DNA from 3 places in the Streptomyces sp. NPDC088794 genome. Region 1 is predicted to be linked to each of the others. Evidence: riboswitches for the same ligand, from Rfam matches in the RefSeq annotation. Region 1 holds a riboswitch; each other region holds the start of a gene.
What was found. A riboswitch is a leader RNA that binds a small molecule or an ion and turns the genes downstream of it on or off. The one in region 1 is predicted to bind cobalamin.
Positions count from the first base shown of each region.

Region 1 (3,217 bases):
GTCCCCGCTCCCGCAGCCACTCCAGCGCCTTGACCGTCCCCCGGGTCCCCGGGATCACGACGAGATCGGCGTCGGCCAGCTCCTCGGGCCGGTCCACGAACCGCACCACGACGCCCGGTTCGGCGGCCAGCGCGTCCACGTCCGTGAAGTTGGACATGAGCGGGATCGCGCACACGGCGACGCGCAGCACGTCCTCGCCGACAGGCGGCGCGGTGTTGGATTCCCGCACGGTCCCGCGCAGCGAGATGCGCAGCCCGTCCTCCTCGTCGATCCCGAGGCCGTGCTGGAACGGCAGCACGCCGTACGTCCGCCGCCCGGTGAGGCCGAGCAGCATCTCCAACCCCGGTTCCAGCAGCGACACATCGCCACGGAACTTGTTGACGACGAACCCGGCGATCAGGGCCTGATCCTCCGGGCTGAGCAGCGCGACCGTCCCGAAGAAGGAGGCGAAGACGCCCCCGCGGTCGATGTCGCCCACCACGAGCACGGGCAGCCGCGCGTTGCGCGCGATCCCCATGTTCACGATGTCGGTCCGCCGCAGATTGATCTCGGCAGGACTGCCGGCCCCCTCACAGATCACCGCGTCATACGTGCCCCGCAACTCCGCGAGACAGTCGAGCACGGTCCCGAGCAACCGTTCCTGCCGCCCGCCGTGGTAGCCACGCGCACTCATTTCGCCCACGGGCCTGCCCATGAGCACGACCTGACTGCTCCGCTCGCCACCGGGCTTGAGCAGCACGGGATTCATCAGCGCGGTCGGCTCGATCCGACAGGCCTGCGCCTGCATGGCCTGCGCCCGCCCGATCTCCGCGCCCTCGCGCGTCACGAACGAGTTGAGGGACATGTTCTGCGCCTTGAACGGCGCGACCTTCACGCCCTGCCGCACCAGCCACCGGCAGATTCCGGCGGTGACGACACTCTTGCCGGCGTCCGAGGTGGTCCCGGCGACCAACAGCCCGCCGCCGCTCATGACTTGCGCCCCTTCGCGAGCAGCCGCCCGGCGACGCTCACGCCGAGCGCGAGCAGACCGACGCGCCGGGACAGCCGTACGGCCCGCTCGATGTCCTGTGTGACGACCGCGCGCCCCGAGGCGCCATTGAGGACGGGCCGGTGCTCGACTCGCCCTCCATAGGCCAGCGTTCCGCCCAGCCGCACCCCGAGCGCCCCCGCGAACGAGGCCTCCACGGGCCCGGCGTTGGGGCTCGGGTGCTTGCCGGCGTCGGCACGCCAGGCGCGTACCGCCCCGCGCGGATCGTCGCCCGCCACGGTCGCGAGGACGGCGGTGAGCCGCGCCCCCGGCCAGCCGGCCACGTCGTCGAGGCGGGCCGAAGCCCAGCCGTAGCGGCGGTACTTGGGCGACTTGTGCCCGACCATGGCGTCGAGGGTGTTCACGGCCCGGAAGCCGACCAGGCCCGGCACGCCCGCCACCGCACCCCACACCAGCGCGCCCACCACCGCGTCGGAGGTGTTCTCGGCGACGGACTCGACGACGGCCCGGGCGATCCCGTCGGCGTCGAGGGCCTGGGGGTCGCGCCCGCAGAGGTGGGGCAGCCGGGCCCGCGCGCTCTCGATGTCCCCGGCCGCCAGCGCCTGCCCGATGGCCCCCGCCTCACGGGCGAGGGAGGTGCCGCCGACGACGGCCCAGGTGGCGGCGGCGGTCAGCGCGACGGAGGCGGTACGGGAGGGGCGTACGGCGGACGTTGCCGCGGCGGCGAGGGCGACGGCGCCGCCCGCGCACACGGCGGTGTGCAGGGCGCCCCAGCCGCGGTGGTCGCGCCACAGCACCCGCTCCACGGCGCCCGCGGCCCGGCCGAACGCGGCGACCGGATGGCCGCGGCGCGGATCGCCGAGCAGATGGTCACCGAGGAGGCCGGCGGCGGCGCCGTACGCGAAGACGCGATCGGCACGCATCGGCTCAGCCGGCCGTCGGGTCGGGCAGAGCTCGGGTGATGGACCTCAACAGGCGGCCGCGCATGGCGAATTGTCCTCACTCAGGGTGTCCGCGCCCTGGTTCGAAGAGAGCGACGGCGAGAGTTCCTGGCTCCCGGGACTACCTACCCCGGTGACAGTGGCGGGACCGCGCCGGAATCACACCGGCTTCCTCTCTTGCCGCCGTACTTGGCCCCGGCAGTCCACCACGGGCCTGGAAGAACCGTCAACTTGCCGCTGACCTGCGACGGGAGAGTGTGCTGAGGCCCACACAGGGCCCGTCGGAGGTCGGCGGACGATAGGTCGAGGAACGTGCGGGGATCAGGCGACGATCAGCGAGATCCCGTACGCCACAGCCGCCGCGCACGCCGCGAAGCAGACGTAGGCGCCGGTCACCGCGAGGGTGGCCGAGCCGCCCTGGGCCGTCGCCTTCTCCTGGCGGGACAGGCCCGCGACGCCGAGGGTGAACAGGGCCACGAGGCCCACGGTGACCACGAGGCTGACGCCGAAGACGGAGCCGAGGGCCGCCCAGTCGATGTGCATGCTGGTGATTCCTTCGTTACCGGTGGGCGGGGATCAGAGAGCGGGGGCGGCCGACGGGGCGGCCGGATCGGCCGCGGGGGTCGTGGGCGCCGGGATGGTGGCCGTCAGGTCGTCGGTGACCGGGCCCGCGGGAGGCGGGGTCACGGCGGCGATCGCCGTGGTCACCACGCCGGGCGGCTCCTCGGTCTCGTTGACGTTGCTGTGGTCGACGACCTCGCGGCGGGAGAGCTTCCAGATGGCCGCGCTGGAGGCGATCAGGAAGACGGCGACGACCGCCGTGCCCCAGTCGCCCAGGTCGGTGACGGACTCGGCGAGCGCGCCCACCAGGGCGGCGGCCGGCAGGGTCAGGCCCCAGGCGACGAACATGCGGGTCGCCGTCGACCAGCGGACCACGCCGCCCTTGCGGCCGAGGCCCGCGCCCATCACCGAGCCGGAGACGACGTGCGTGGTGGAGAGGGAGAAGCCGAGGTGCGAGGAGGCCAGGATGGCGGTCGCCGCGCTGGTCTGGGCGGCGAAGCCCTGCTGCGGCTGAAGCTCGGTCAGGCCCTTGCCCATGGTGCGGATGATGCGCCAGCCGCCCAGGTAGGTGCCCAGCGCGATGGCGAGACCGGCGGAGAGGATGACCCAGGTGGGCGGGTCGGAGTCGGGGGCGACGGCGCCGCCGGCGACCAGGGCGAGGGTGATGATGCCCATCGTCTTCTGCGCGTCGTTGGTGCCGTGGGCCAGCGAGACCAGTCCGGCGGAG
Region 1 covers NZ_JBIVKB010000020.1:66,298-69,514, reverse strand. The annotation lists gene ACIP6U_RS41375 (cobyric acid synthase) at 1-970, opposite strand, end outside; gene ACIP6U_RS41370 (cobalamin biosynthesis protein) at 967-1,911, opposite strand; cobalamin riboswitch at 2,009-2,172, opposite strand; gene ACIP6U_RS41365 (hypothetical protein) at 2,251-2,472, opposite strand; gene ACIP6U_RS41360 (anion permease) at 2,506-3,217, opposite strand, start outside.

Region 2 (3,217 bases), on a different contig from region 1:
GCTCCGGTCCGCGTCGCGCCGGAACGGTCAAGGTCGCCGACGCCCCGGGGGATCCGCACGCGCTGTCCTCCGCCGAGGCCCGCCGGGCTGTCGGCCTGGTCCCGCAGACCCCCGCCGACCTGCTCTATCTCGAAAGCGTCAAACAGGAACTCGGCCAGGCCGACACCGAGTCGGCCGGCGGGGAGCCGGCCCGCGCCATCCTGGACCGGCTCGCGCCCGGCATCCCCGACGACACCCACCCGCGCGACCTGTCCGAGGGACAGAAGCTGGCACTCGTCCTGGCCATCCAACTCTCCGCCGCACCCCGAGTGCTGCTTCTCGACGAGCCGACACGCGGCCTCGACTACCGCGCAAAGACGGAACTCGTCCGGATCGTCGACGCGCTGGCCGCCGAGGGCCGGGCCGTCGTCATCGCCACCCACGACGTCGAGTTCGTCGCCCGCGCCGCCGACCGGGTCGTCGTCATGGCGGAGGGGGACATCGTCGCCGACGGGCCCACCGCCGAAGTCATCACGGCCTCACCGGTGTTCGCGCCGCAGACGGCGAAGATCCTCGCTCCGCTGCCGTTCCTGACCGTCGATCAGGTGCTCCCGCTGCTGGACGGGGACTCCGACCGATGACCGCACTCCGTACCTCCGCCCCGGCCATCCGGCTCACCGGCCGCGCCGGGATCGTGATGGCGCTCGCCGCGATCCTCGGCGTGGTCGCGTTCTTCTGGCCGTTCGTCGTCGCACCGGGCACCTTCGGCTCGAACTACGCACCCCCGCTCATCTTCGGCGTGCTGCTGGTACTCGTCCTGTGCGTCGTCCTCTCCGAGATCGCCGAGGGCGGTATCGACTCCAAGGCGCTCGCGATGCTCGGCGTCCTGTCCGCCGTCAACGCGGCGCTGCGTCCACTGGGCGCCGGCACCGCGGGCATCGAGACCGTCTTCTTCGTCCTCGTCCTCGCCGGACGCGTCTACGGGCCCGGCTTCGGCTTCGTCCTGGGGTGCACCTCGCTGTTCGCCTCCGCCCTCATCACCGGCGGGGTCGGGCCGTGGATGCCGTACCAGATGTTCGGTTGCGCGTTCGTCGGCATGCTCGCCGGCTTCCTCCCCAGAGCGAGCGGCCGACGCGAGGTACTGCTCCTCGCCGTCTACGGCTCGCTCTCCGGCTATCTCTTCGGCTTCCTGCTCAACCTCTCCTTCTGGCCGTTCTCCCTCGACCCGAACAACTCCATCGCCTATCTGCCCGGCCTGCCGTTCACCGAGCAGTGGCATCGCTACGTCGCCTTCGACATCGCCACGTCCCTCGGCTGGGACACAGGGCGGGCGGTCACCAACTTCCTCTGCATCCTGCTGGCGGGACCGGCCGTCCTCACGACGTTCCGCCGGGCCGCCCGCAAGGCCCGATTCCGGGCGCCGGTGCGTTTCGCCGCTCCCGCGCGAGCGGCCGATCCAGGCGACTCCTGAACGGAACCCGAATAGCCGCGCGGCCGTCGGCACTGGATTTACTAGGACGTCCAACTATATGCTCGTGCCCCAAGGTCCGCGGTGCAGGGAAGCCGGTGTGAAACCGGCACGGTCCCGCCACTGTGACCGGGGAGTTCGCCGTCGAGCAGGACGCCACTGACGAGCTGGATGTCGGGAAGGCGGACGGCGCGCGCTGATCCGGGAGTCAGGATACCGGCCGCGGTTTGTTCCGTGTTGTCCACGAGGATGGAGCAGACACGCATGGCACCGGTATGCGTTCACGATCCCGGCAGGGGCCCACTGCCTGTTGCCGAGTCTTTCCGGCATTCCACCGTCAGGACCTGACGGCCCTTCGCCATACGCGATCCTGCGCGGCCCCCCCCGCACGTGTGCGCTTTCGGCGTCCGTGCCGGTGGCGAGCGCGCCATTCCTGGACCCCACCTGACGAGAGCAGGCATCCATGGTCCACGCACAAGACCGCGCTCCCGTGCGCGAGTTGAGTCATTTCGTCGGCGGCAAGCACACCCCGGGAACCTCGGGGTCCTACGGCGATGTGTACGACCCGAACACCGGCGAGGTGCAGGCCCGCGTCCCGCTCGCGAGCCGCGCCGAGACCGAGGCCGTCATCGCCGACGCCACCGAGGCGCAGCGCGAGTGGGGTCAGTGGAACCCGCAGCGCCGCGCCCGCGTCTTCCTCCGCTTCCTCCAACTCGTCGAGGGGGAGCGGGACTCACTGGCCCGGCTCCTCTCCTCCGAGCACGGCAAGACCGTCGCCGACGCGCACGGCGACCTCCAGCGCGGCCTCGAAGTCGTCGAGTTCGCCGCCGGCATCCCGCACCTGCTCAAGGGCGAGTTCACCGACAACGCCGGCACGGGCATCGACGTCCACTCCCTGCGAGCCCCGCTCGGAGTCGTCGCCGGCATCACCCCCTTCAACTTCCCCGCGATGATCCCCCTGTGGAAGGCGGCGCCCGCGCTGGCCTGCGGCAACGCCTTCATCCTCAAGCCCTCCGAACGCGACCCTTCCGTTCCGCTCCGGCTCGCCGAACTCTTCCTGGAAGCGGGCCTGCCGCCCGGCGTCCTGAACGTCGTCCACGGCGGCAAGGAGACCGTCGACACCCTTCTCGAAGACCCCCGCGTCGAAGCCCTCGGTTTCGTCGGCTCCACCCCGATCGCCGCGTACGTCTATGCCACCGCCGCCGCGCACGGCAAGCGCGCCCAGTGCTTCGGGGGCGCCAAGAACCACATGATCGTCATGCCGGACGCCGACCTCGATCAGGCCGTGGACGCCCTGATCGGCGCGGGCAACGGCTCGGCGGGGGAGCGCTGCATGGCGATCTCCGTCGCCGTCCCGGTCGGCGAGGCCACCGCCGACGCGCTCGTGGCCCGACTGAAGGAGCGCATCGGGTCGCTGCGCATCGGCCGCAGCGACGACCCCGAGGCCGACTTCGGACCGCTGGTCGGCCGGGACGCCGTCGACCGGGTGCGCTCGTACGTCGACCTCGGCGTCGAGGAGGGCGCCGAACTCGTCGTTGACGGACGGGACTTCGTCCTGCCCGGCCACGAGGACGGCTTCTTCGCCGGAGCCTCCCTCTTCGACCGGGTCACCCCGGCCATGCGGATCTACCAGGAGGAGATCTTCGGCCCGGTCCTGTCCGTGGTCCGCGCCGCCGACTACGAGGAGGCCCTGCGCCTGCCCAGCGAGCACCTCTACGGCAACGGCGTCGCGATCTTCACCCGGGACGGCGACACCGCCCGCGACTTCAC
Region 2 covers NZ_JBIVKB010000023.1:98,616-101,832, forward strand. The annotation lists gene ACIP6U_RS43935 (ABC transporter ATP-binding protein) at 1-620, shown strand, start outside; gene ACIP6U_RS43940 (ECF transporter S component) at 617-1,450, shown strand; cobalamin riboswitch at 1,506-1,687, shown strand; gene ACIP6U_RS43945 (CoA-acylating methylmalonate-semialdehyde dehydrogenase) at 1,911-3,217, shown strand, end outside.
Region 2: linked by a shared signal. The riboswitch ahead of ACIP6U_RS43945 (CoA-acylating methylmalonate-semialdehyde dehydrogenase) and the one ahead of ACIP6U_RS41370 (cobalamin biosynthesis protein) in region 1 are both predicted to bind cobalamin.

Region 3 (3,217 bases), on a different contig from region 1:
GGACCTCGACGAGGGCCCGATCATCGAGCAGGACGTCGTCCGCGTCACCCACGCCCACACCGCCACGGACCTGACCCGCCGGGGCGCCGACGTGGAACGCGCGGTCCTCTCCCGGGCGGTGCTGTGGCACGCCGAGGACCGGGTCGTCAGGAACGGCAACCACACCATCGTGTTCGCCTAGGCTGAGTGCCGGCGCTTAATCGTTCTGGAGGCGGGAGTGTGCCGGCATGGGGCGTTCCGGCCGGGTGACGCTGAGTGACGTGGCCGAGGCGTCCGGAGTCTCCCGGGCGACCGTGAGCTTCGTACTGAACGACGACCCCCGGCAGACCATCTCCGGGGCGACCAGACAACGGGTCCTGGCCGCCGCGCACAAGTTGGGGTATGTCCCGCACGGCATCGCCCGGGCACTGCGCGAGGGGTCCTCGCGCATCGTCGTCCTCAATGTCGACGAGGGCCTGGAGGGCAACTTCTCCCGGAGCTATGTCCTGGGCCTGGACGAGGAGCTGGCCGCCCACGACCACGTCCTGCTCGTGCGGCACGGGCACACCGCGCCCGAGGCCACGCAGAAGATCCTCGACACCATAGTGCCGCGGGCCGTGCTGCGACTCGGCGAGGTCTACATGCGCGAGCACGGTCCCATCGAGGAGGACTGGGAGAACGGGTTCGCCGCCAACGCCGCCCTGCAGATCGGCCATCTCGCCGAACGGGGGCACACCCGGATCACCATGGCCATGCCCGACCACGACTTCCCGCTCACCGAGGCCCGCCTCGGGTTCGCCCGCGAGGCCGCCCGGCGCCTTGGCCTGCCACCCCTGGAGCGCCTCGTCGTCCCCCGCCCGCGAGAGGCCGGCGCGGTCGCCGTCGGGGCGTTCCGCGCGGCCCATCCGGACGTGACCGCCGTGGCCGCCTTCGACGACGACATCGCACTGCGTACCCTGACCGCCCTGCGCGACCTCGGACTTCGGGTGCCCGAGGACATGGCCGTGATCGGCTTCGACGAGACCGAGCACGGCTCCCTGACCACGCCCGCGCTCACCACCGTCCACATCGACGCCGAAGCCCTCGGCCGGCTCGCCGCCCGGGCCGCCCTCGGCATCGACTCGGAGGGCCTGACGCCCGTGCGGGGCCGGATCGTGGTCCGCGCCTCGGTGTGACCGGCGCGCGGGACCGCCGGGCGTAGGGCGCCCGAACCGGCGTATCCACGCGGTGATTTGACGGCCCAGGCCGATGATCCTCGTCACTCGGCGGGCGAGACCGGCATCACCCCAGGTAGCGCGGTATTGGCCATGTTCGCGACACACGGTACGGTCACTCTGATATCGACGACACCAAAACGGAAGCCGGTGGGAGTCCGGCACGGTCGCGCCACTGTGTGCCACCCCTTTAACGGAGGGGGGCGAGTCAGACCCGTAGCCGTCGTCCTGTGCACCACCGAGATGGGACGCGAACTCCCAGAGGAGGCCCTGCCATGGCGCAGCATGTCGCTCAGCCGACAGCCACCACCCCCGTTCTCCCCGCCAAGCTGCCGATCGGCGCGATCGTCCCCTGGGCGGTCTTCTTCGGCATCCTGATGCTGGTCCTGCTGTACTTCGTCGGCGCCGAACAGGGCGCCACCTCCCTCGTGTCCGGTTCGGACGTCCACGAGTGGGTGCACGACGCCCGTCACCTGCTCGGCTTCCCCTGCCACTGACCCGAGGGAAACCAGCACTCACATGAACTCCGCAACAGTGCGAAACCTTCTCGTGCGGGGCATGCTCGCCGGCCTCGCCGCCGGTGCGCTCGCCCTCGTCGTCGCCTACTTCCTCGGTGAACCGAACGTCGACAAGGCGATCGCCTTCGAGGACGCGCACGCCCACGAGCACGAGATGGAGATCGTCTCCCGCTCCCTGCAGTCCACCGCCGGCCTGGCCACCGGTGTCCTGATCTACGGCGTCGCGTTCGGCGGCATCGCCGCCCTCGGCTTCTGCTTCGCGCTCGGCCGCGTCGGCAGGTTCAGCCCGCGCGCGACCGCGCTGCTGCTGTCCGGCTGCGCTCTGCTGGCCGTCTACGTCGTCCCGTTCCTGAAGTACCCGGCCAACCCGCCGGCGGTCGGCGACCCCGACACCATCGGCAAGCGGACCACCCTGTACTTCCTGATGATGGTGCTCAGCGTGCTCCTCGCGGTCGCCGCGACCATCCTCGGCAAGCGGCTCGCCCCGAGTCTGGGCACCTGGTACGCGACCGTCGTCGCGCTCGCCGCGTTCGCCGTGGTGATCGGGCTGGCGTACGCGTTCCTGCCGGTCATCAACGAGGTCCCCGCGGACTTCCCGGCCACCGTGCTGTGGCGCTTCCGGCTCTCCGCGCTGGCCATGCAGATCACCCTGTGGGGCGGATTCGGCCTGGCCTTCGGCGAGTTGGCCGAACGGCTGCTGAACCCGAAGCCCGCACGGGTCCCGGCGCCTACGGCGGTGCCCGCGGCCCACTGACACGACCGACCTGACGAGAGGGCCCCGCGGAACCGTCCGGGGCCCTCTCGCGTTCTTCCGTCCGTTAGGCGCCGGCACCGGGACGCGACCTCATGAACCACCGGCCGACGGGACTTGAGCCGCCTCGGCCGTATCCAGCGGCTGTCCGATCCGTACGTTCCAGCGGCCGGCCCGCCCACTGACCGTGGTGGCGGTCAGCGGCAGCACGTCCAGCCGCCAGAAGGCCGCCGCGGGCGCGCCCAACGCGTGCACCACCACGGCCCGTACGACGTCCGGTTCGACCACGGCGAGCGTACGGCCGTCCGTGGCGAGGGACGCCTCCAGCCACCGTGCCACCCGCGCGCACAACTCCTCGACGGACTCCCCGCCGTGCGGAGCGGACGCCGGATCGGCCAACCACCGGGCCACCGCCTCGGGCTCACCGGCGCCGACCTCGGCGAGGGTGAGCCCCCGCCAACGCCCCACGTCCAGCCCCGCCAACTCCGCCGCTTCCTCGGACCCGTTGAGGCCCAGCGCGGTCGCCGTCTGACGGCAGCGCGTGCTGGGCGAGACGACGACCCGTGCGGCCGACGGCAGGGCTCCGGCCGCGGCACGAGCTCCCGCCTCCCCGCCGGCCTCGATCGAACCCCCGTCGTCGAAGCGCGCCTGGCGCAGCGAGGTGCTCATCGCGGGCGAGATGAAGGTGACACGGCTGGTCACGGGCGGCTCCTCCTGATGCGGTTCACGGTGTACGGGTCCGGTGTACGGGTCTC
Region 3 covers NZ_JBIVKB010000001.1:328,154-331,370, reverse strand. The annotation lists gene purU (formyltetrahydrofolate deformylase) at 1-181, shown strand, start outside; gene ACIP6U_RS01605 (LacI family DNA-binding transcriptional regulator) at 228-1,154, shown strand; cobalamin riboswitch at 1,284-1,433, shown strand; gene ACIP6U_RS01600 (CbtB-domain containing protein) at 1,469-1,690, shown strand; gene ACIP6U_RS01595 (CbtA family protein) at 1,713-2,465, shown strand; gene ACIP6U_RS01590 (histidine phosphatase family protein) at 2,556-3,164, opposite strand.
Region 3: linked by a shared signal. The riboswitch ahead of ACIP6U_RS01600 (CbtB-domain containing protein) and the one ahead of ACIP6U_RS41370 (cobalamin biosynthesis protein) in region 1 are both predicted to bind cobalamin.